DNA from 4 places in the Pseudonocardia tropica genome. Region 2 is predicted to be linked to each of the others. Evidence: predicted binding sites of a transcription regulator. Region 2 holds the regulator's gene; each other region holds the start of a gene.
The links. The regulator LexA, encoded in region 2, represses DNA repair genes until DNA is damaged. The targets are predictions, from matches to a motif close to CGAACACGTGTTCG.
Positions count from the first base shown of each region.

Region 1 (5,903 bases), on a different contig from region 2:
GGGGCCTCGATCTCGTACCCGACGAGGCGCCACAGCGCGGTGAGGACCTTCTCGGCGAGCGCGATGACGTCGTCCTGCTCGACGAAGCTCATCTCGATGTCGAGCTGGGTGAACTCCGGCTGGCGGTCGGCGCGGAAGTCCTCGTCGCGGTAGCAGCGCGCGATCTGGTAGTACCGCTCCAGCCCGCCGACCATGAGCAGCTGCTTGAACAGCTGCGGGCTCTGCGGCAGCGCGTACCAGGAGCCGGGGCGCAGCCGGGCCGGGACGACGAAGTCGCGCGCGCCCTCCGGGGTGGACCGGGTCAGGGTCGGCGTCTCGACCTCGATGAAGTCCTCGGCGGCGAGCACGTCGCGGGCGGCCTTGTTCACGTCGCTGCGCAGCCTCATCGCCGCGGCGGGCCCGGAACGGCGCAGGTCCAGGTAGCGGTGGGAGAGCCGGATCTCCTCGCCGACGCCGGTGTGCTCGTCGATCGGGAACGGCAGCGGCGCGGACTCCGACAGCACGGTCAGCGCGGTGACCGTGACCTCGATGTCGCCGGTCGGCAGGTCGGAGTTCTCGTTGCCCGCGGGCCGGCGGACGACCTCGCCGACGACCTGGATGCAGAACTCGGAACGCAGCCGGTGGGCCCGCTCGGCCATCTCGCCCTCGCGGAACACGACCTGGGCCGATCCGGAGCGGTCCCGCAGGTCGATGAAGATCACGCCACCGTGATCGCGGCGGCGGGCCACCCATCCGGCGAGGGTCACGGTCTGGCCGGCGTTCTCGGCACGCAGCGTGCCGACGGGGTGGGTTCGCATCACGGCGGTCAAGGCTATCGGCACCCCCCGGGCCGCCTGCCACCAGGTTTCCGGCGGGTTCTCACAGCAGGCTCAGCTGCCCGTCCCCGGGCTCCGCAGCCCGCGGCGCCGCGACCGGCTGCCGGGTCCACCCCGGGTCGCGCGGGTTCGGTTCGGGCCGGTCCAGGCCGTGCCGGGCCAGCAGCGGGGCGACCCGCCGGGCCAGGGCACCGCGGTAGTCGCGGGTGGCGTAGGCCCCGCCGCGGTAGAGCCGCTCGTAACGCGGCAGCAGCGCGGGGTGGGTCCGCCCCAGCCAGGCCAGGAACCACTCCCGGGTCCCGGGACGCAGGTGCAGCGCGAGCACCGTGGCCCGGCTCGCCCCGGCGGCGGCGATCTCCGTCAGCAGGGCGTCGAGGGCCTCGGTGGAGTCGGTCAGCCACGGCAGCACCGGGGCCACCATGACCCCGCAGGGCAGGCCGGCGTCGGTGATCCGGCGGACCAGGTCGAGGCGGGCCCGCGGGCTCGGGGTGCCCGGCTCCAGGTGCGACTGCAGCTCCCGGTCCAGCAGCGCGATCGACACCCCGGTGCCGACGCGGACGTCGGCGTTCGCGGCCGCGAGCTGCGGCAGGTCCCGGCCCAGCACGGTGCCCTTGGTGAGGACGGAGAACGGTGTGCCGGAGCGGGCCAGCGCGGTGATCACCCCGGGCATCAGCCGGTAGCGGCCCTCCGCCCGCTGGTACGGGTCGGTGTTGGTGCCCATCGCGACGTGCTCGCGCCGCCACGACGGCCGGGCCAGCTCCCGTTCCAGCACCCGCGCGACGTTCACCTTGACCACGATCTGGGAGTCGAAGTCCGCGCCCGCGTCGAGGTCGAGGTAGGTGTGGGTGGTGCGGGCGAAGCAGTTGTGGCTGACCACCCCGGCGGCGACGAAGTCCCCCGTGCCGGTGGTGATGTCGACCATCGGGCGGAGGGTGCCGGTGTCGCGGACGGCCACCACCCGCGGCGCTCCCCCGGGCGGCTCCTCGACGCGGGCGCCACCGACGTCGCGCACCCGGGCCACGGCCGGGTCGGTCACCGCGACCAGCCGCAACTGCTCGGCGACCCCGCCCAGCACCCGCAGCGCCCGCACCCCGGGCCGGGCCGACGGCTCCGAGGCCACCCGGAACCCGAGCCGGCGCAGCGCGTCGACGCAGGCCCGGGCGAGCTCCTCGTCGCCGGGCACGATCCGCAGCACCCCGGCGGAGACCTCACCGCAGGCGTCGACGATCCCGCCGACGAACCCGGCCGACCAGCCGCGGGCGGGCCGCTGCGGCCACTCCGTCGGCGACGGGGCGGGCGCCGCGAGCACCCCGGCGGCCACGGGCACCGGCCGCGCGGTCAGCAGGTGGTGGGCGCGGGCGAGCGCCTCCAGCTCGACCCAGCCGGTCGGGAACGGCTCGGCCCGCACCCGGCCGCGCACCGCGTCGGCCCGGACCAGCCCGCACAGCCAGCCCTCGGCGTATCCGTCGGGCCGGGCCCCGCCCGGGACCGCGGCCGCACCGGGCCCGACCAGCGCCGTCCCCGGGCTCAGGTGCGGCCGGTCCGCGGAGGCCCGGCAGCGCCCCGGTCGCACGTGCGCCCAGCCGGAGGTGGTGAGGAAGCGGTGCTCGGCGGAGGTGACGAGCCGCGTGCCGTCGTCGAGGGTCACCTCCTGGGCGCGGCGCCGCGTCGACCAGCGCGCGAGCACCGGGGTGCGGACGAAGCGGCGCCGACCGCCGCCGTCGGTGACGGTGCCGACCACCTCGTCGCCCGGGCGCAGCTCCCCGATCGGCCGCGACCGGCCGTCGGCGGTGAGTACCGGGGTCTCCGGGACGAGGCAGTAGGTGCACGCGTGCGAGCAGCCGCGGTAGGGGTTGACCGTCCAGCCGAACGGCACCGGTGACGACGACGGCACCCGGTTCAGCACCGAGCGCGCCTCGACCTCGTGGAACACCGTGTCCGCGAACCCGGGCGTGCGCACCGAGCGCAGCAACCCCCGCATCCCCGGCAGTGCCGTCGCGTTCCCGACACCGTCCGCCCCGACCTGCTGTCCGTCCCATCGCACGGGTCGAGTCGAACACAAGTTCGAACGACGGGCAACCGGTCGTCGCCGGGCGGTCGCGTCCGGGCGAACGGCACCCCGCAAGTCGAAGATCGTTTGCGAGGATGCGGACGTGCCCCCGCCCCCGCCCGTCCCGCGCGACCCGTCCGCCCCCGACGGCGGGCGGCCCGCCGCCCCGCGGACGGGTGGGCGGCGGCGCGCCGAGGACCGGCCCCCGGGCGCCTCGGGCGGGCACCGGCTCCCGGGTGGCGAACCGGCGCGGCACCGGGCCCGCCACGCTCCGGCCCCGCGCCGTCCGCCCCCCGTGGAGCACCGCCCCGGGCCCGCACCGGCGGGCGGCGCGGCGACGGACCCGGCCGACGGCGCCGAGACCGGTCCGATCCCCCATCCCGGGCACCCGGGCGGCTGGGGCGACTGCCCCGGCCGGACCGACCTCGGCGCCACACCCGGCCCGGCGGCCCCGCCCGCCCCCGGCCGGGGACTCGGGCAGGGGCACGGTCACGGGCACGGGCACGGCGCCGCCTCCCCGGCCGGGCGACGGGTGCGCAGGCTGCTGGTCGCGCTGCTCGTGCCGTGCGTCCTCGCGACGCTCGCCGGGGTGGCCCTGCTGTGGCCGGGCGCGACCCCGGTCCCGGAGATCCCGCCCACCCAGCAGGTGCACGGCACCGTCACCGCGGTGCAGGTCGCGGACTGCTCCCCCGGCGCCGGGGACCGTCGCTGCACCGGGGTGACGGTCGCACTGTCCGACGGGCCGCGCGCCGGACGGGACCTGGTGCAGCTGGTGCCGAACGAGCCGTCGACGCCGCGGTTCGCGGTGGACGACCCGGTCACGCTGTCGTGGTCGGGCGCGAACCCCGACGACGCGGGCTCCTACCAGCTCGTGGACTTCCAGCGCGGCGCCCCGCTGGGGTGGCTGGCGGCGGCGTTCGCGCTGGCCGTCGTCGTGCTGGGGCGGCTGCGCGGGTTCGCGGCGCTGGTCAGCCTGGCGCTGAGCTTCGTCGTCCTGCTGTGGTTCGTGCTGCCGGCGATCCTGTCCGGCGGCTCCCCGCTCGCGGTCGCCGTCACCGGCGCCTGCCTGATCATGTTCGTGGTGCTGTACCTGACCCACGGGTTCACCGCGCGGACCTCGTGCGCGGTGCTCGGCACGCTGGCCTCGCTGGCCCTGATCGGGGTGCTCGGCTACCTGTTCACCGTCACCTCGCGGCTCACCGGGCTCGACGACACCACCGCCACCCTGATCGGCACGCTCGGCCCCGGCGTGCCGGTCGACCCGCGCGGGCTGGTGCTGGCCGGGCTGGTGATCGGCGCGCTCGGGGCCCTCGACGACGTCACCGTCACCCAGGCCTCCGCGGTGTGGGAGCTGGGCGCGGCGAACCCCGAGCTGGGGGTGCGCGAGCTGTTCGCGGCCGGGATGCGGATCGGGCGCGACCACGTCGCGTCCGCGGTGAACACCCTGGTGCTGGCCTACGCCGGCGCCGCGCTCCCGCTGCTGCTGCTGTTCACGGTGGCGGCGGGCGGCGTGACCCAGGTGCTCACCAGCCAGGACGTGGCGACCGAGATCGTGCGGACCCTGGTGGGCAGCATCGGGCTGGTCGCCGCCGTCCCGGTGACGACCGGGCTGGCCGCGCTGGTCGTCGGCCGGCGCTGAGTCCGGTCCGGCGACCTACCCGGCGGGCTGGAGCACGAGGTCGTAGCGGGCCTCGTACCAGGGGACCTCGCTGTGCCCGCCGTCCGGCGTGGGGCCGGGCCCGCGGCGGGTGAAGCCGACGACGAGCTCGCGCTTGACCCCGAACACGACGTCGGAGTCGAGGAACTCGGTGCCCTCCCGGAACAGGTGGGTGATCAGCGGCTCGTAGCCGGGCACGGCCAGCAGGAAGTGGATGTGCGCGGGCCGCATCGGGCTGATGTCGGTGCGCGAGACGAGGTCGCCGACGGGGCCGTCCATCGGGATGGCGTAGCCGAGCGGGGCGATGGTGCGCAGGCAGTAGCGGCCGTCGTCGCCGGTGGTGTACTTCGCGCGCAGCCGGGCCTCGTCGACGTCGAGCTGGGCCTCGTAGGTGCCGTCGGCGTCGGACTGCCAGACGTCGAGGACGGCTCCGGTCACCGGGGTGCCGTCGAGCGCGCGGACGCTGCCGTGCACGAACAGCGGGTCGCCGGGCAGCCCGTCGGACATGTCCTCGCCGGAGGCCTTCTCCGGGGAGCCGTCGATGTGGAACGGGCCCAGCACCGTCGCCGGGGTCGCGGCCGGGTCGAGCCGGTGGTTCTGCTGGACGACGAGCATCGACAGCCCGAGCACGTCGGAGGCGAGGATGAACTCCGCGCGCTTGTCGTCGGAGATCTGCCCGGTGGCGGTCAGCCAGCGCACCGCGGCCATCCACTCGTCCTCGGTGAGGCGGGTCTCGCGGGCGAAGTCGTGCAGGTGACGCACCAGGGCCGTCATCAGCTCGGCGGTGCGCGGGTCGTGCGCGGTCGCCCAGCGCGCGACGGCGGTGTCGGTGATCGTGTCCTCGGTGACGGTGGGCTGCGTCATCGCAGGTCTCCCTCGGGCTGGTACGGGTCGGGGTCGACGGACCGGTTGTGCAGGTCCACCGACAGGAAGATCTCGTTGGCGACGGGGTGGCGCAGCTCCTCGGCGAGCTGGCCGATCAGGCCCGCGGTGCGGGCGAGCAGGGCGAAGCCGCGCAGCAGCTCCAGCGGCAGCCCGAGGTCGGCGAGCGCGGCGCCGCAGACCCCGGCGCCGTTGAGCGGCAGGGTGCGGCCGAGGACCTGCGGGTGCACCCGGCCGATCGCGGCGAACAGGCTCAGGTGGTCGCCGAGCAGGCCCTCCTCGGCGGCGATCGCGAACAGCCGCGGGGTGCGGGGGTCGCCGTCCTTGTGGACGTGGTGCCCCAGGCCCGGCACGAACCGCCTCGCCGCCCGCTGGGCGGTGACGATCTCCAGCGCGACGGCGTCCCAGCCGTCGTCGGTGGTCGGGCGCTCGGCGGGCAGGTGGTCGTGCAGGAAGCGGCCGCAGTCCTCGGTGACGCCGAGGAAGCGCGACCCGCCAC
Region 1 covers NZ_JBEDNP010000006.1:4,482-10,384, forward strand. The annotation lists gene aspS (aspartate--tRNA ligase) at 1-800, opposite strand, end outside; gene WHI96_RS11610 (intein-containing Rv2578c family radical SAM protein) at 859-2,859, opposite strand; gene WHI96_RS11615 (YibE/F family protein) at 2,969-4,504, shown strand; gene WHI96_RS11620 (dioxygenase family protein) at 4,520-5,386, opposite strand; gene WHI96_RS11625 (citryl-CoA lyase) at 5,383-5,903, opposite strand, start outside.
Region 1: the regulator LexA is predicted to act here: its motif matches at 2,869-2,882, upstream of WHI96_RS11610 (intein-containing Rv2578c family radical SAM protein).

Region 2 (5,903 bases):
ACCCGGACACCCTCGACCTGACCCGCGCGCCCTCGTTCGACCCGGCGCTGTTCCCGAACGGGGTGAACGTCGAGTTCCTGACCCCGCTGGACGGTCCCGCCGACGGCGGCCGCATCCGGATGCGGGTGCACGAGCGCGGCGTGGGGGAGACCCGCTCGTGCGGCACCGGGACCGTCGCCGCCGCCGTCGCCGCGCTGCGGCACGCCGGGCACTCCGCAGGCGACGTGCAGGTCACCGTCCCGGGCGGGCTGCTGCGGGTGACGGTGGAGGCGGGTACCGACGAGCGGACCGGGCCCACGACGCTGCACGGCCCGGCCGTGCTGCTCGCGTCCGGGGAGCTGGACCGCGCGTGGTGGGACGCGCCCGCCTGAGCGTCGCGAATCCGGGCGGACACGGGCCCCGCGACGTGGGAGGATGGAGCACAAGATGACTGATGCCCACACGCACCCCTCCGTGACCCCCTCCACGTCGAACCCGGTTCCGACGGGTGGCGAGCTCGACCTGGAGGAGCGCACGTCGCTGCGCCGGATCCACGGGCTGTCCACCGAGCTCACCGACATCACCGAGGTCGAGTACCGCAAGCTCCAGCTGGAGCGGGTCGTGCTCGTCGGCGTCTGGACCGAGGGCACGGCCGAGCAGGCCGAGAACTCGATGACCGAGCTGGCCCGCCTCGCCGAGACCGCCGGTTCCGAGGTGACGGACGGCCTCGTCCAGCGCCGCTCCAGCCCGGACCCGGCCACGTTCATCGGCTCCGGCAAGGTCGAGGAGCTGCTCGGGACCGTCCGCGCCACCGGGGCCGACACCGTGATCTGCGACGGCGAGCTGTCCCCCGGCCAGCTCCGCCAGCTGGAGGAGCGGCTCAAGGTCAAGGTCATCGACCGGACCGCGCTGATCCTCGACATCTTCGCCCAGCACGCCCGTTCCCGGGACGGCAAGGCCCAGGTCGAGCTCGCGCAGCTGTCCTACCTGCTGCCGCGGCTGCGCGGCTGGGGTGAGGCGCTGTCCCGGCAGGTCGGTGGCCGTGCCGCGGGCGGTGTCGGTATCGGTGGCCGTGGTCCCGGTGAGACGAAGATCGAGCTGGACCGGCGCCGGATCCGTGCGCGCATGTCGAAGCTGCGCCGTGAGATCGGTGCCATGCGCCAGGTCCGCGAGACCCAGCGCGGCAGCCGTCGCCGCAACGAGATCCCCTCGGTCGCGATCGTCGGCTACACCAACGCGGGCAAGTCGAGCCTGCTCAACCAGCTCACCGACGCCGGGGTGCTGGTGCAGGACGCGCTGTTCGCGACGCTGGACCCGACCACCCGCAAGGCGCAGACGCCCGACGGGCACGACTACACCCTCACCGACACCGTCGGGTTCGTGCGGCACCTGCCGCACCAGCTCGTCGAGGCGTTCCGCTCCACGCTGGAGGAGGCCGCCCGGGCCGACCTGCTGGTGCACGTCGTCGACGGGTCCGACCCGCTGCCCGACGACCAGATCGCCGCGGTCCGCCAGGTGCTCGTCGAGGTCGGGGAGGCCGCGGGCGACACGATGCCGCCCGAGCTGCTCGTGATCAACAAGACCGACGCGGCCGGTGACCTCGCGCTGGCCCGGCTGCGGCACGCCCAGCCGGACGCGGTGTTCGTCTCCGCGCACAGCGGCGCCGGGATCCCGCAGCTCCGGGAGCGCATCGCCGAGCGCCTGCCGCGCCCGGAGTACGAGGTCGACCTCCTGCTGCCCTACACCGAGGGTGCGCTGGTCGCGCGGCTGCACGACGACGGCGAGATCCTCGCCGAGTCCCACACCGCCGACGGCACCCGGATCCGGGCGCGGGTGAAGCCCGAGCTGGGCACCGCGGTGCTGCCGTTCGCGGTGGCGGGCTCGGCCCTGCCGACCGGGACCGGCACCGACCTGCCGGCGACGGCGGCGGGCCACTGAGGGTCGGGCTCGCGGCCGCGGCCCTCGGCCTCACCGGGGTCCTGACGGGCGCGGCCGTGCCGCCCCCGGCGGCGCAGCCGGTCTGCACGGTCGACGACCCGCGGCTCGCGGAGCTGTCCGGGCTGGTCGCCGAGGGCCGGCCCGGCGCGGACCCGCAGCGCTACCACGCCGTCGTCGACGGCGGCGGGACCGCGCGGGCGTTCACCCTGGACCCGGCCGGCTGCGCGGTCACCGGCACCCGGCAGGCCGACGTCCCGGTGACCGACGTCGAGGACCTCGGCCTCGGACCGGGCGGGGATCTGTGGCTCGCCGACACCGGCGACAACAGGGCGCAGCGCGGGTCGGTCCGGCTCGTCGTGCTGCCCCCGGCCGGGCCGCCACGGGTGCACGACCTCGTCTACCCCGACGGTCCGCGCGACGTCGAGACACTGCTGGTCGGCGACGACGGCGTGCCCCTGCTGGTCGACAAGGCCACCGGTGCCGCCGGGGTCTACCGGCCCGCCGCGGCGCTGCGCGACGGCGGGGACCCCGTGGAGCTGCGCCGGGTGGCACAGGTCGTGCTGCCCTGGTCCGGCACCGGCGGCGGGCCGCTCGGGCCCGCCGGGTCGCGCACGGTCACCGGCGGCGGGGTCTCACCGCCCGAGGCCGGGGGCGGGCGCGCCGCCGTGCTGCGGACCTACACCGACGCCTGGGTGTTCCCGCTGCCCGCCGGCGGACCGGCGACGGCCGACGCGCTGGTCGCGGCCCTGGACGGGGCGCCGCTGCCGGTGCCGTTGCCGGGGGAGGCCCAGGGTGAGGCGGTCGCCCCGGACGGCCGGGGCGCGCTGCACTCCGGGAGCGAGGCGCGGGGCCCGACCGCGGCGGCGATCACGGTCGTCCCGGGCGCGGTGACCGCGGCGACCGTTCCGCAGGCACCGGTCGTGCCCCAGCCCGCCGAGGTGCCGGAGTACCGCACGTACCCGTCGTGGCTGCCCGCCGCGGGCGGGGCCGCGGCGCTCGGGGCGCTGCTAGTCGCCGGCGCCGTCGCGATGTCCCTGCACGGACGGCGCCGCCGGTCCCGCTGACCGCGGGACCGGGCGCCGCCCGAGGCGGTCAGAGGCGGCGCAGGACCGCCACGACGCGGCCCAGGATCGACGCGTCGTCACCCGGGATCGGGTCGTAGGCGTCGTTCGCGGGCATCAGCCAGATGTGCCCGTCCTTGCGGCGGAACGTCTTCACGGTCGCCTCGCCGTCGATCATCGCGGCCACGACCTCGCCCTGCTCGGCCACCGGCTGCTGGCGCACGACGACCCAGTCGCCGTCGGTGATCGCGGCGTCGACCATCGAGTCGCCCTTGACGTTGAGCAGGAACAGCGTGCCCTCGCCGACGATCTCGCGCGGCAGCGGGAAGACGTCCTGCACGGCCTGCTCGGCCAGGATCGGGCCACCGGCGGCGATGTCGCCGATGAGCGGCACGAACGCCGGCGCCGGCCGCGCGGAACGCAGGTCGGCGGTGTCGGTGTCGGAGTCCGCACCGTCGGTACCGGCGATCTGCTCCGGGCTGCGGACGTCGACCGCGCGGGTGCGGTTCGGGTCGCGCCGGAGGAAGCCCTTGCGCTCCAGGGTGCGGAGCTGGTGGTGCACCGACGAGGTGGACGTGAGGCCCACCGCGTCACCGATCTCGCGGACGCTGGGCGGGTAGCCGTACCGGTCCACCCAGTCCCGGATGACGGCCAGGACCTTCTTCTGTCGCGGGGTCAGGCCGCGGGTGTCGGCCGCGGGCTCGGGGAACTCCCGGACCTTCGCGGATCCCCGGTCCTCGGCGGTGCCGGTCACGCCGGGACCACCGTGTCCGGTGTCGTCCGCTGCCATCGCATTCGCCTCCTCGGGGTACCTACGACGACGACCCTAGCCGCCGCGGGCCCGTTCGCCAAACATGCGTTCGAAGTCGCCCGGGGCGTGTCGTGGATTCCGTCGGGCCGCGGTGGTACAACATCGCACAGGCGTTCGATCGAACACCGGTTCGATCGAACGCGGTCCGCGTCGCCGTCCGGCCGCGCGGGGGCGACCGGCAGCGGGAACGGCAGCGGGGGTGGCGATCGTGGGTACGGCGGTCATCGAGGACGTGACGGTCACCGGGCGGGTCCCGGTGCGCACCACGGCCGGCAGGGTGCGGGCCGTCCCGGCGCCGGGTGTCGTGCGCCGTGCGGTGGCGGCGTCGGGCGTCCTGCTCGCCTCGGCGGCCGCGGTCGTCGTGCTCGGGGTCCTCGCCGAGGTCGCCGACGTCGCGGTCGCCACCCACGGCCCGGTCGGGTCGTCCGCGGTCGGCGCGCCACGCTGAGAACGCCCCCGGCACGGTCGATGAGCTGCGGGAACGCGGTCGTTGTCGGTGCCGGGTGCTACACCGCTCGTACGCCCGTTCGACCGGGCTCGGGGAAGGGCCGGTCGGGAGCGGGGGAGAGGAGACCGCCCGGGGGACGGGCGGTCCGACGGCAGGAGGAACCATGCGAGAGCTCGACGAGCGGATCCGCGAGCACGGAGCGGTCGGCTGCCTGACCGGCGCCCCGGCGCCCGGCACCCCCACCTTGCGCGCCCGGCGCGCCGCCCGGGAGCGGGTGCGGACCGCCGACGCTCGCGCCGGTGCGTCGGCGGCCGGCTCGTCGGCCGCCGCGCGCGCGGCCCACCGGTGGGCCGCCCACGGTGCGCACGAGCGCGCACTGACCGAGTCGGTCGCCCGTCATCCCGCGACCCGTTCCCGGCGCGCCTCGGGGTCCGGTGCCTCGGGGTCCGGTCCCGCCGGCGGTCCGAACGTCGCGGTCCGGACGCCTCGGTGCACCACCCCGGCCCCGGGGTCGACGGCGACCCCGGCGCGGCCCGCGGCGCCGCCCCGTCCTCGGTCGGTGGCCGAGCCGGCACCGCGCACCGTCGGTCCGTCGGCCCGGCGCTGCCTGGTCCCGGCGCGCCCGCGCCCGGCCCGCAGCCGGGTCCGCGGGCGCCTGGAGCGGGTCCTCGCCGGGGTCGCGGCCCTGCTGTGCGCGACGACCGCGGTGGTGGCACTCGGGCTGCTGGGCGACGCGGCGGCGGGCTGGAACGCTCCCGCGGCCGCCGTGCCGTCGGTCGGTGCCGTGCGCTGACGTCGTCCTGCGCCGCGGATCGCAGCGCGGTGCCCGGTGGTGACGGTGCGGAGCGACGGACGCCGTGCCGGCGTCGCACCGGGTGACGGCGTGTGCGAGGACGGCGTGCGGGTGTCGGGACGCGGTCGCCGGGATGTCGCCGGAGGGGTCGGCGACGTGCCGCCGGGCGCGTCCGCCGGGCGTGTCCCCGCATCGGGTGGCCGCCGGTCGCGGTCGCTGCGGCCCGACGGACGGCGCCGTCCACGGCGTTCCTCGGCGCCACCAGCGCCGATGTCCCACTCCATGATCGTCGGTGACGGACCGGTCGCGGAACGTGGTGTGCCAGGCTCGGATCCCGATCGGGCGATGCTCGGCGTGGCACCGGGCCCGGGATGGCGTACCCCTAGATGTAGGGGTTACATTGGTGTCGTTCCGCCACTGGTTGGGGGGACGGATCGCTGCGGAGAGTCTCCGGAACGTCACGGAAGAGGGGTGTGAGCGTCCATGCGCTGCCCGTTCTGCCGACACCCGGACTCCCGCGTGATCGACTCCCGGACCGCCGACGACGGGACCTGCACCCGCCGGCGCCGGTCCTGCACCTCGTGCGGACGACGGTTCACCACGGTCGAGGAGGCCGTGCTGGCCGTCGTCAAGCGCAGCGGGGTGACCGAGCCCTTCAGTCGGCAGAAGGTCGTCGGCGGGGTTCGGCGGGCGTGCCAGGGCCGGCCGGTCGACGAGGACGACCTGCAACAGCTCGCCCACCGGGTCGAGGAGACGGTGCGGGCGCGCGGGGCGGCGGAGCTTCCCAGCCACGAGGTCGGGCTGGCGATCCTCGGGCCGCTGCGTGAGCTCGACGAGGTCGCGTACCTGCGGTTCGCGAGCGTCTATCGGTCC
Region 2 covers NZ_JBEDNP010000014.1:114,684-120,586, reverse strand. The annotation lists gene dapF (diaminopimelate epimerase) at 1-371, shown strand, start outside; gene hflX (GTPase HflX) at 427-1,917, shown strand; gene WHI96_RS21620 (hypothetical protein) at 1,974-2,981, shown strand; gene lexA (transcriptional repressor LexA) at 3,010-3,768, opposite strand; gene WHI96_RS21610 (hypothetical protein) at 3,998-4,237, shown strand; gene WHI96_RS21605 (hypothetical protein) at 4,401-5,030, shown strand; gene nrdR (transcriptional regulator NrdR) at 5,514-5,903, shown strand, end outside.

Region 3 (5,903 bases), on a different contig from region 2:
ACTGCACCCACTTCTGCGCCAGCTCGGCGTTCTTCGTGTTCTTCAGGACGACGATCGGGTACTGGTTGACCGCCTGCGACGCCTGCGGGATGTCGACGCCCTGCGCCTGCCCCTTCGATGCGGTGACGTCGGTCCGGTAGACGAGCCCGGCGTCGGCGTTGCCGGTGGTGACCTTCTGCAGCACCGACTTGACGTCCTGTTCCTCGGAGACGGGCGTGATGTCCACGCCGGCGGCCTTCTCGACCTTCTCCGTCGCCGAGCCGCACGGCACCTGCGGGGCGCAGACCACGGTCCGCAGGCCGGGTCTGCCCAGGTCCTGCAGCGACGCGATCTGCTTCGGGTTCTGCGGCGCGACCGCGATCTGCAGGGTGTTGGTGGCGAAGACCTCGGGCCCGCCCTGGGCGTTGCCCGCGTCGGTCACCTTGGTCATGTTGTTCTGGTCGGCCGAGGCGAACACGTCGGCCGGGGCGCCCTGGTTGATCTGCTGGGCCAGGGCCGAGGACCCGGCGAAGTTGAACACCACGTCCGTGCCCGGGTTGGCGGCCTCGAACTGCTTCTCCAGGTCACCGAACGTGCCGGTCAGCGACGCCGCGGCGAACACCGTCAGTGTGCCGCCCTGCGCCTGGCCGCTCGGCTGCGCGGCGGTCCCGCCGCTCCCCTCTCCCCCGCCGCAGCCCGCCAGCGCGAACAGCGCCGTCGCCGCCAGCGCGGCACCGGCCACTCGTCCTCGGATCCTCACGAAAACCCTCCCGGAATCGACTAGTCGCACCGTCCGTGGATCACGAAGTGCGGATCGGCGGGCATCTTATGCACGCAATCACCAGTTTGGCACCACTGATCCGCACGCAGAACCGGTTCTCCGTCCCGCGACTCGACTGTGGACTCTCGGAGACCGCTCGGCGTCCTCCGCGGTTGCTCTGCGCAAACGACCGGAAGGGTCGTCCGCAGCGGCGGATCATGCCGCCGCGGCGCAGGAGGACGACGGCGCGTGACGCTGGTCCCCCGGGGTCCCTGGTCCCGGGTACGACAGCGGTGGGGGCGACCCGCGGGCAGGACGGGACCACCCCGGGTCCGGCGGTGCGGCGATGAGCGCGGTCGGGACCACCGTCGAGATCGCACAGGGATTCGCACTGCTCCCCGCCGAGCAGGTGCCGCCCACCCACTACCTCGCGTCGACGATGCGGGACTGGTTCGCCTGCTACCTGCGGTCGTGACCGGCCGGCGGGTCCCGCCCGGGACGGGTCAGTCCTCGGGTGGGGCCTCGCCCAGCTCGTCGGCCTCCGCACCGGCGGCGGCGATCTCCTCCTTGACCACCCCGTAGGCGACCCCGGGCCCGTAGCCCTTGCGCGCGAGCATGCCGACCAGCTTGCGGGCGCTGGACTGACGCTCCTCGCGGTTCCCGACGGGCAGGCTCCGCAGGCGCCGTACGACGAGCTCGCGGGCCCGGTCGCGTTCGGAGTCGTCGTCGATGTCGGTGAGCGCCTCGTCGGCGATCTCGCGGTCGACGCCCTTGCGGTGCAGCTCCATCGCGATCGCCCGCCTGCCGAGGCCGCGGTGGCGGTGCCGGGACCGGACCCACTGCTCGGCGAAGGCCTGGTCGTCGACGAGTCCGACCTCGTCGAACCGGTCGAGGACGCGGTGCGCGACCTCGTCGGGGATCTCCTTGCGGCGCAGCGCGTCGCCGAGCTCCTTGACCGTGCGGGCGCGGTCGGTGAGCAGGCGCAGGCAGATGTCGCGGGCGCGGGTCTCCTGCTCCTGCGGTGTCTCGACGCGGGGGGCGGCGTCCTCGCCCCGACGGCGGCCCCGGCCACGGCCCTCGCCGCGGCGGCGGCCCCGGGGAGCGGCGCGCTCCCGGTCGAGGTCCTGTCCGGTGTCCGGACCGGCGTCCTCGGCCGTCCCGGCCTCCACGGTGGGACGGGCCCCGCCGATCGGCCCGGCCCGGCCGGACGCCGTGCCGGTGCGGACGGCCGCATCGACCGTGGCGCTCGCGCCGTCCTGGTCGGTCGCGCCCGCCGTGGCGGCCGGACGCCGACGCGGGGCGGCGCGGTCCCGGTGGGGTCCGCTGCGGCGCGGCCCCTGTCCGGACAGCTCCTCGAAGGACACCACGCGCGGTAGGTCGGGCCTCGCTCCGTCGCCGTCGTCCCTGCTCCCGCCGGAAGCGGCGTCGGAGGCGTCGACGGTCAGCCTGCGGACCGGGGCGGGGTTCGCCACCTCGTCCGTGTCGTCGTTCGTCGCGTCGTCCACCGCCGGGCCCGTCGACCGGGTCCCGGGCGGGTCGCCGGCCGTCGTGGGGGCCTCGTCGGCGCCGCTGAGTACGGCGAACGAGACCTGGTGGGGGCTCGTGTCCCAGCCCGGGACCGCTGAGGGCTCGGCGGCCGACTCCCCCGGCTCACCGCCGGTCGGGTCGGCGGTCCGGATCGTGGGTGGATCCTGCTCGTCGGTCACCGACGGGGCCACGCCGAACAGGTCGTCGAGCGGGACGGTGCGGGACCTGGGCGGCACCGCACCGTCCTGTCCGGACGTGCCTCCGGACCCGTCGTGCTCGCCGGTCACGCTCAGAAGTCGACCGGGGCCGGGAGGGGCTCGACCGGGCTGGCCTCCTCGGCGTCGACGACGGCGCCGATCCCCAGCTTCTCCTTGATGCGCTTCTCGACCTCGGCGGCGACGTCCGGGTTCTCCTTGAGGAACTTGCGGGCGTTCTCCTTGCCCTGCCCCATCTGGTCGCCCTCGTAGGTGTACCAGGCGCCGGACTTGCGGATGATCCCCTGCTCGACGCCCACGTCGATCAGCGAGCCCTCCTTGGAGATGCCGACGCCGTAGAGCACGTCGAACTCCGCCTGCTTGAACGGCGGGGCCACCTTGTTCTTCACGACCTTCACCCGGGTCCGGCTGCCGACCATGTCGGTGCCGTCCTTCAGGGTCTCGATGCGGCGGATGTCCATGCGGACCGACGCGTAGAACTTCAGCGCCTTACCACCGGTCGTGGTCTCCGGGGACCCGAACATCACGCCGATCTTCTCGCGCAGCTGGTTGATGAAGATCGCGGTGGTGCCGGAGTTGCTGAGCGCACCGGTGATCTTCCGTAGCGCCTGGCTCATCAGCCGGGCCTGCAGACCGACGTGGCTGTCGCCCATCTCGCCCTCGATCTCGGCGCGCGGCACGAGCGCGGCCACCGAGTCGATGACGATGATGTCGAGCGCACCGGAGCGGATCAGCATGTCCGCGATCTCCAGCGCCTGCTCACCGGTGTCCGGCTGGGAGACCAGCAGGTCGTCGGTGTCGACACCGAGCGCCTTGGCGTACTCCGGGTCGAGCGCGTGCTCGGCGTCGATGAACGCGGCGACACCGCCCGCGGCCTGCGCGCTCGCCACGCAGTGCAGCGCGACGGTCGTCTTACCGCTGGACTCCGGGCCGTAGATCTCCACGACGCGGCCGCGCGGGATGCCCCCGACGCCGAGCGCGACGTCGAGCGCGATGGAGCCCGTGGAGATGGCACTGATCGGGACGCGGGCCTGGTCGCCCAGGCGCATCACCGATCCCTTGCCGTGGTTCTTCTCGATCTGGGCGAGGGCGAGTTCGAGCGCCTTGCCGCGGTCCGGAGCGGACATCTCTTGACTCCTCGCTGGTGGTCGACGATCGGGTCCTGCTGGTGTCTTTCGGGGAGGCACACCACAACGGTATGGGGTACCCCCGACAGTTCCGGGCCCGGATCGGCGCCTGTGGACAACTCGTCCGAGACCACGCCGCAGGACCGGTACCGCGAGCCCTGCCGGAACCGTAGACGAACACGCGTTCGATCCGACACCGCGACACGCCGACCGGGTACCCACGGGAGCCGAGCGGTCACGACGACCGTCCGGGCGCCGCTACCGCCGTGCGGGTGGGACCTCGTAGGCCGCGCAGACGGCGCGCCAGACCCGGCGCAGGTCGAGGCCCGCCTCGATCGCCTGTTCGACGGTCCGGCCGCCGAGGTCGGCGAAGACGTGGTCACGGGCCAGCGACGCCGCCCGGACCGGCCCGAACTCGCCCTCCATCAGTTCCCGGAAGTGGCTCAGTCGCACGCCGCGAGGGTAGACGGGTCACCCGTTCCGTGCGGTGTCCGCCCGACGACGACCCGGAGCCGGTAGCCTGGGTGATATGTCCGAACTGCTCGCCACCGTCCCGGTCGACGTCGCCGACGAGGTCCTCGCGACGACCGGCATCGGGTCGCCGCTGGCGTGGCAGGTCGTGTCGCTGCTCGCGCTGCTGTCCGCACTGGTCGTGCTGGTGCGCTGGTGGCTCCACCAGCGCCGCCGCTGAGGGACCCGTTCAGCCCGCCGCCGGGCGTCCCGTGCGGGCCGAACGCGCCGCCACCAGCAGGAACGGCACCGTCGCCACGACCACCAGCGCGCCGAGCAGCGCGTAGGACGACACCGTCACGAGCACCCCGGCCACGATCCCGGCGGCCGCGCCGGCCAGGTTCATCGCCACGTCCACCGAGCCCTGCACCCGCGGCCGGTCGGCCACCGCCAGCGACGCCGTGAGCTGGGCCGACCCGCCCACCACCGCCGCCGACCAGCCCAGACCGAGCAGCACCAGGCCCACCGACAGCAGCCCGGTCGCGGTCGGCGCGGCGAGGGCGCAGACCACCCCCGAGAGCGGCAGCAGAACCCCGGCACCGGCCAGGACCCGCGCCGGTCCGGCCCGGTCGGCGAGCCACCCGAACAGCGGGCTGAGCGCGTACATCCCCGCGATGTGCAGGCCGATCACCAGCCCGACGACCGACAGCGCCGCGCCGCCGTGGTCCATGTGCACCGGGGTCATCGACATCAGCCCGACCATCACCGCGTGCCCGAGCACGATGCCGACCGCGCCGAGCAGCGCGGGCCGCGAGGCCCGCAGCACCGCCCACGGCCGCACCACCACGGACCCGCGCGCGGTGGCCGGGGTGCCCGCGCGATCCCGGGCCCGCAGCAGCGGGTCGGGCCGCAGACCCAGCCACCCGGTCAGGGCCGCCAGGGCGAACGCGACCGCGCAGAGCAGGTACGGACCGGCGACGCCGGGCAGCCCGACCGACCGGGCCGCGGCGTCCAGCGGCCCCAGCAGGTTCGGCCCGGCGACCGCACCGACCGTCGTCGCCCACACCACCAGCGCGAGCGCGCGGCCGGCCCGCGCCGGCGCGGCCAGGTCGGTGGCGGCGTAGCGCGCGGCGAGCCCGACCGCCGTCCCCGAGCCCACCAGCAGCAACGACACCAGCAGCAGCGCCACCGAGCCGGTCGTGGCCGCGACGACGGCACCGACCGCACCGAGCAGCCCCACCAGGTGGCCGCCGACCAGCGCGGGACGCCGTCCGCGGGCCTGGGCCACCCGTGCGACGACGGCCGCCGCTCCCGCCGCGCCCAGCACGCTCGCCGTCGACGCGACGCCACCGACCGCGGGCGAGCCTGACAGCCGGGAGGCGACCAGCGAGCTCGCGGCGATCGAGGTCGCGACGGCCGTCCCGCCGAGCACCTGCCCGGTCGCGAGCACCGCCAGCAGGCGGGGCTGGGCGGGGTCCTGCGGCGGGGAGACGGCGTCGGGTGCGGCGGTCACGGACGGATGCTGCCGTGCGACGCCCGCCGCGCGCCATGGCGTTACGCTCCGGCCCGGCCACACGAGCGGAGGACGGTGGACATGGCGGGCACGACCCCGAACACACACAGGTCGGCGGGCACGGACGACGCGGAGCTGCAGAACGCCTACCGCATGGTCTCCGACGTGCTGGCCGGAGCGGTGCGCGAGACGCTCGCCACGCCGGGTCCCGACCCGGCCCGGTTCGCCGTGCGCAGGCTGACCGCGGTCGACCGCGACATGCCGCCGGACGCCACCCCGCCCGGCTGGTCGCTGGCCTTCCTGGTGCTGGCCGACTGGTACGACGCCGCCCG
Region 3 covers NZ_JBEDNP010000003.1:228,079-233,981, forward strand. The annotation lists gene modA (molybdate ABC transporter substrate-binding protein) at 1-733, opposite strand, end outside; gene WHI96_RS06670 (hypothetical protein) at 1,086-1,214, shown strand; gene WHI96_RS06675 (regulatory protein RecX) at 1,243-2,502, opposite strand; gene recA (recombinase RecA) at 2,556-3,608, opposite strand; gene WHI96_RS06685 (DUF3046 domain-containing protein) at 3,867-4,061, opposite strand; gene WHI96_RS06690 (hypothetical protein) at 4,138-4,299, shown strand; gene WHI96_RS06695 (MFS transporter) at 4,309-5,571, opposite strand; gene WHI96_RS06700 (hypothetical protein) at 5,653-5,903, shown strand, end outside.
Region 3: the regulator LexA is predicted to act here: its motif matches at 3,783-3,796, upstream of recA (recombinase RecA).

Region 4 (5,903 bases), on a different contig from region 2:
CCCCTTCGTCGCAGCAGTACTAGTCCCGATAGTAGATACAGGTCCTGACAGCCCGCTGTGAACCCGATCGGAGCAACGCGGACTCGCGCTGCGTCACCGGGGCCCGGCCCGCTCGTTGTCGTCTCCGGTACCCCAACCGCAGCCCACCGCGCGCCCGTCGCACGCGGTGACCGGACCCGAGGGAGGTCGAGTGGACGTCGTACGGACCGTGGTGCCCGGCGCGCTCCTGCTCGACCCGACCGCCACCGACACGTCCGGCCCGGACCTCACCGCCTTCACCGTGCGACGACGGCGCCGCCCGGCCCGCGACGCCGTACTCGGCCTGTTCGGCCATCCCGGCGACGCGGTGCTGCTCGGCGTCCCCCGCGGCGGCGGCTACGCCGTCGTCATCGACGCCCGGCCGGACGCCGACACCTTCGGCCGGCTCGCCGTGGCCCTGCTCGAGGGCCCGCAGCGGCTGCTCGTCCCGCCGGGCTGTCTCTACGGCGTCCAGTCCGTCGCGAGCGGGACCGTCGTCGAGCTGCGCAGCGCCACCCGGCTCCCGCGCCGGGAACGCTTCGACGTCGACCCCGACGACCCGGACCTCGCGGTCCGCTGGCTCCGCCCCCGTCCGTCCCGGACACCGGGCACGGCACGCTCGTGGGCCGCGCTGATCGCCCGCCTGGGTGCTCCCGCGGGCCCCCGCCGGGACCGCGTCTCCCTCTGGTGACCCCGGGCGCCGTCCCCGGTGTGAGGACGGGCGCATGTGAGCCGGTCGGCCCGGTCGGCGAGATCACGAATCGGTCACGTAACGTCGGTACCAGGCCGGATCGACGACGCCCGCGCCGGACGGCGGCACGACCGTGTCCGCCGGGACGTGGACACGAGGGGGTCCTGAGGTGCTGAGCGAGCGCGAGAACCGTCGACTGCACGAGATCGAGGTGCAGCTGCGACTCACCGACCCGCGACTGGTCCGCCGGTTCTCCTCACTGAACGCCGCCGTGCGCGCCCCGGCCCGCCACGGCGGACGGCTGCTCGCCGGGTTCGCCCAGGACCGGCGGACCGTGCACGGTTCGGGCCCGTTCCCGACGATGCTGCTGGGGATCGCGCTGGTCGTGCTGCTGCTCGGCGCCGTACTGGTGAGCGTTCCGGTCGTCGTCGCGGGGATCCTCGTGGCCGGCCTCGCCCTGGCCGTCGCGGCCACGGCCGGGCCGCAGGCGCATCCCGGAACCGCCTGACCCGACGCCCCCGCACCGGCCGGGCCACCCCGGACCGGCGACCTCAGCCGTGGGCGAGGTCGGAGAACCGGCTGTAGTGCAGCTGGTGGGCGACGGTGATCGTCGTCGTCGGACCGTTACGGTGCTTGGCCAGGATCAGGTCGGCCTCACCGGCGCGCGGGTCGTCCTGCTCGAACGCGTCGGGACGGTGCAGCAGCACCACCATGTCCGCGTCCTGCTCGATCGAGCCGGACTCACGCAGGTCCGACAGCATCGGCCGCTTGTCGGTGCGCTGCTCGGGACCACGGTTCAGCTGGCTCATCGCCACCACCGGCACCTCGAGTTCCTTGGCCAGCAGCTTGATCTGCCGGGAGAACTCCGAGACCTCCTGCTGACGGGACTCGACCTTGCGGCCCGAGGTCATCAGCTGCAGGTAGTCCAGGATGATCAGCTTCAGGTCGTAGCGCTGCTTCATCCGGCGCGCCTTGGCCCGGATCTCCATCAGCGTCAGGTTCGGCGAGTCGTCGATGTAGAGCGGCGCCTCGGAGATCTCCGACATCCGCCGCGCCATCCGCGTCCAGTCCTCGTCCGACATCCGGCCGGCGCGCATGTCGGCCAGCCGGATCCGGGCCTCCGCGGACAGCAGACGCATGACGATCTCGGACTTGCTCATCTCCAGCGAGAAGAACGCGCTGGTCATGCCGTTCTTGATGGAGCAGGAGCGGGCGAAGTCCAGACCCAGGGTCGACTTGCCCAGACCCGGCCGGGCCGCGACGACGACCATCTGGCCCGGGTGCAGACCGTTGGTGACCTGGTCGAGGTCGGCGAAGCCGGTCGGCACACCCGTGGACTGGCCGCCCCGGGAGGCGATCGCGTCGATCTCGTCCATCGTGGGCTGGAGGAGCTCCTCCAGCACCGTGTAGTCCTCGGTGGTGGTGCGCTCGGTGACCTCGTAGACCGCGGCCTGGGCCCGGTCCACCGCGTCGTCGACGTCGCCGCCGTCGGCGCCGTGGTAGCCGAGCTGCACGATCCGGGTGCCGGCCTCGACCAGCCGCCGCAGGACCGCCTTCTCGCCGACGATCTCGGCGTAGTACGCCGCGTTCGCGGCGGTGGGCACGGTCGCGATGAGGGTGTGCAGGTAGGGCGCGCCGCCGAGGCGGACGAGCTCACCGCGCCGCTGCAGCTCCGCCGAGACGGTCACCGCGTCCGCGGGCTCGCCCCGGCTGTAGAGGTCCAGGATCGTCTCGTAGACGGTCTGGTGGGCGGGCCGGTAGAAGTCCTCCGGCTGCAGGACCTCCACGACGTCGGCGATCGCGTCCTTGCTCAGCAGCATGCCGCCGAGCACCGACTGCTCGGCCGTGAGGTCCTGCGGGGGCTGACGGTCGAACGTGGCGCCCTCGCCGGATCCGGAGGCCTTCTCGCCGTCACGGACCGCACGGGGCTTGTTGCCGGGACGATCGTCCGTCAGAGCCATACGCAGCGTCACCCCCGGTGGACACAGTACCGAACGCACGTTCGACGCGCGAGTGGTGCGTGGTGCCCACCCGCGACCGTCGTCGGTGATCTGCCGGCCGGCGCGGTGCCCGACGGACCGCGGGGCGCGCGACCCGGGGAGCAGCGCGCTCGCGTACCGGTACGGCCGACACTAGGTCGGCCGTGGGCCGCGTGCGAACCGGCCTGGTGATCGAACTGGGGATGAACTGTGCACGGATGCCGCCCGTCCCGGGACCGTGCTGGGGACAACCTGGGGACAGCGCAGCGGAATGAGCCGTCTGCGCAGGTCAAAGGCATACTCACAGCTGTGGACAACTTTGTCCTGGCGTGTCGTCGCACACCTGCTCACGGGCGTGTCGGAGCGCCCGGTGGACCACTCACCGCCCGGCGCGTCCACAGGCCCGCCCGACGAGTGGGTCGTCACCGCACGGCGTGTCGGCTGCGTGACAAGACATCCGGTGTGGGGTCGTCCGATCGGTGTCGATCGTCCACCCGGGACTGCGCACCGTGCGCGCGACGACCGTCCGGGCCCCTCCGTACACACGAAAGGGCGGTGTCCGGAGCACATGGCTCCGGACACCGCCCTGTTCACGCTCGGTGGTCGTACGACCACCGGACCGCTCAGCTCGCGACGACCGCGATCGGCAGCTCGGTGGTGACCTCCGGGTGCAGGCGGACCTGCACCTGGTGCTTGCCCAGGGTCTTGAGGTGACCCGGGACGTCGATGCTGCGCTTGTCCAGCAGCGGGCCGCCGGCCGCCCTGACGGCGTCGACGACCTGGGCCGGCGTGATCGAACCGAACAGACGGCCGGTGTCGCCCGCCTTGGCCGGGACCGTCACGTTGATGTTGCGCAGCTGCGAGTCGACCTGCTGGGCGTGACCCAGGTCGCGGATCTCGCGGGTCTTCTGGGCCCGGCGGATCTGCTCGACCTGCTTCTCGGCGCCACGGGTGGCGACGACCGCGAGCTTGCGCGGCAGCAGGTAGTTGCGGCCGTAGCCGTCCTTGACCTCGACGATGTCACCCGGGGCACCCAGGTTCGGGACGTCGGCGTTGAGGATGAGCTTCATGTGTCTCCCCTTCCTCAGCGGGCGGTCGAGGTGTACGGCAGCAGGGCGACCTCACGGGAGTTCTTCACCGCGACGGCGACGTCCCGCTGGTGCTGCCGGCAGTTGCCGGTGACCCGACGGGCACGGATCTTGCCGCGGTCGGAGATGAACTTCCGCAGCAGACCGGTGTCCTTGTAGTCGATCAGCTGGGCCTTGTCCTTGCAGAAAGCGCAGACCTTCTTCTTCGGCTTGCGCACGATGGCCTTGGCCATGGTGGTGCTCCTGGAGATCGTCCTCCGCCCGTCACGGGCGGAGAGGTACGTGGATCAGAAGGGGGGCTCGTCGTCGGACGCGGCGCCACTGCCCGCGGGCGGGGCCGAACCCCAGGGGTCGTCATAGCCGCCGCCGGAGTTGCCTCCACCGCCGGAACCGCCGCCCTGTCGGGCGCCACCGCCGCCGCCACCGTCGTAGCCACCGCCGCCGCCACCGAAGCCACCGGAGCCACCGCCCCGGTTGACCTTGTTGACCTTGGCGGTCGCGTAGCGCAGGGACGGGCCGACCTCGTCGACCTCCATCTCCACGACGGTGCGCTTCTCGCCTTCCTTGGTCTCGAACGACCGCTGGCGCAGGCGACCCTGGACCACGACGCGCGCGCCGCGGGTCAGGGACTCGGCGACGTTCTCCGCCGCCTGGCGCCAGATGTTGCAGCGCAGGAAGAGCGCCTCGCCGTCCTTCCACTCGCCGGACTGGCGGTCGAAGGTGCGCGGGGTGGACGCCACGGTGAAGTTGGCGACCGCGGCGCCGGACGGGGTGAACCGCAGCTCGGGATCCGCCGTCAGGTTGCCCACGACGGTGATGACGGTCTCGCCGGCCATGACGGCTCCAATCAGCCGGCGGCGGGCGCCGGCGTGCGGGTGACGTCCTTGCGCAGGACCTTGGTGCGCAGCACGGACTCGTTCAGACCCAGCTGGCGGTCCAGCTCGGTGACGGTGGCCGGCTCAGCGGTGATGTCGAGGACCGCGTAGATGGCCTCGCCCTGCTTCTTGATCTCGTAGGCCAGGCGGCGCTTGCCCCAGACCTCGATCTTCTCGACCGATCCGCCGTCGTTCTTCACGACGGTGAGGAACTGCTCCAGGGACGGCTGCACAGTGCGCTCGTCCAGGCCGCCGTCGAGGATGACCATGACCTCGTAGTGACGCATGAGAACCACTCACCTCCTATGGACTCGAAACGGTCACGGCCCGGACGGCCGTGACAGGAGGTTCTCAGTGCACCCCGACAGTGTCCGGCGGATGCACGGGAACTGCGGGGGTGCCGGTACAGGCTAGCAACGGCCGTTCCGGCCCCGACCTGCGGGTACGCGGTTCCCCAGATCGCTGGGATGGGTTCGGGCCGTGCCCGCGGAGACGCTGGTCGTCGTACGGGTGCCCGGTCCGCGGGCGCCGACGACCATGGGGGAGAGCTCGTGTCCGGCACCACCCACTTCCGCAGCCACGCCTGGATCCTGTCCGGGCTCATGAACACACCGGGGATCCTGGTCCTGGCCGACGGACGGCTGTCGTTCGTCGCCGACACCGGCCCCGTCTTCGACGAGCCGCTCGACGCCGTCACCGACGTCCGTTTCCCCTGGTACGAGTTCGGCGGAGGCTTCCGCGCCACCGTCGCCGGGCAGCGGCGGCGGATCGCGCTGGTCCGCCCGAACGGCGCCGACACCGCGACCGCGGCCCTGTTCGACACCGCCGTGGGCGAGGCGTTCGTCGCGAGCCGGGCGGTGCACGACATCGCCACCGGGCGCACCGCGGGGAAGTCCTGGCGGGCGCTGCTGACCGGCGGTGCGGCGTGAGCGCGGCGCGGGCCCTCGCGGTGCTCGTGGCGTCCGCGGGGCTGCTGGCGGCGGCGGGCTGCTCCTCGTCGGTGCCGCGCGACCAGGTCGCCTCCACCATCGCCACCCAGCTGGGCGGGCAGGGCGTGGCGATCGACGCGGGCACCGTGACCTGCCCGTCCGACCTGGCCGCCGAGGTCGGGCGGACCCTGCGCTGCGAGTTCACCACCGGCGGCCAGCCGGTCGACGCCGTGGCCGCGGTCAGCGCCGTCGACGGCGGCACGGTGAACTTCGACATCACCACCGAGGCCCGGCCGGTGGCGCCGGAGGTGCTGGCGAGGACC
Region 4 covers NZ_JBEDNP010000001.1:156,325-162,227, forward strand. The annotation lists gene WHI96_RS00735 (dTDP-4-dehydrorhamnose 3,5-epimerase family protein) at 191-709, shown strand; gene WHI96_RS00740 (DUF3040 domain-containing protein) at 879-1,217, shown strand; gene dnaB (replicative DNA helicase) at 1,261-2,670, opposite strand; gene rplI (50S ribosomal protein L9) at 3,312-3,758, opposite strand; gene rpsR (30S ribosomal protein S18) at 3,773-4,009, opposite strand; gene WHI96_RS00760 (single-stranded DNA-binding protein) at 4,064-4,612, opposite strand; gene rpsF (30S ribosomal protein S6) at 4,624-4,938, opposite strand; gene WHI96_RS00770 (hypothetical protein) at 5,203-5,580, shown strand; gene WHI96_RS00775 (DUF4333 domain-containing protein) at 5,577-5,903, shown strand, end outside.
Region 4: the regulator LexA is predicted to act here: its motif matches at 2,701-2,714, upstream of dnaB (replicative DNA helicase).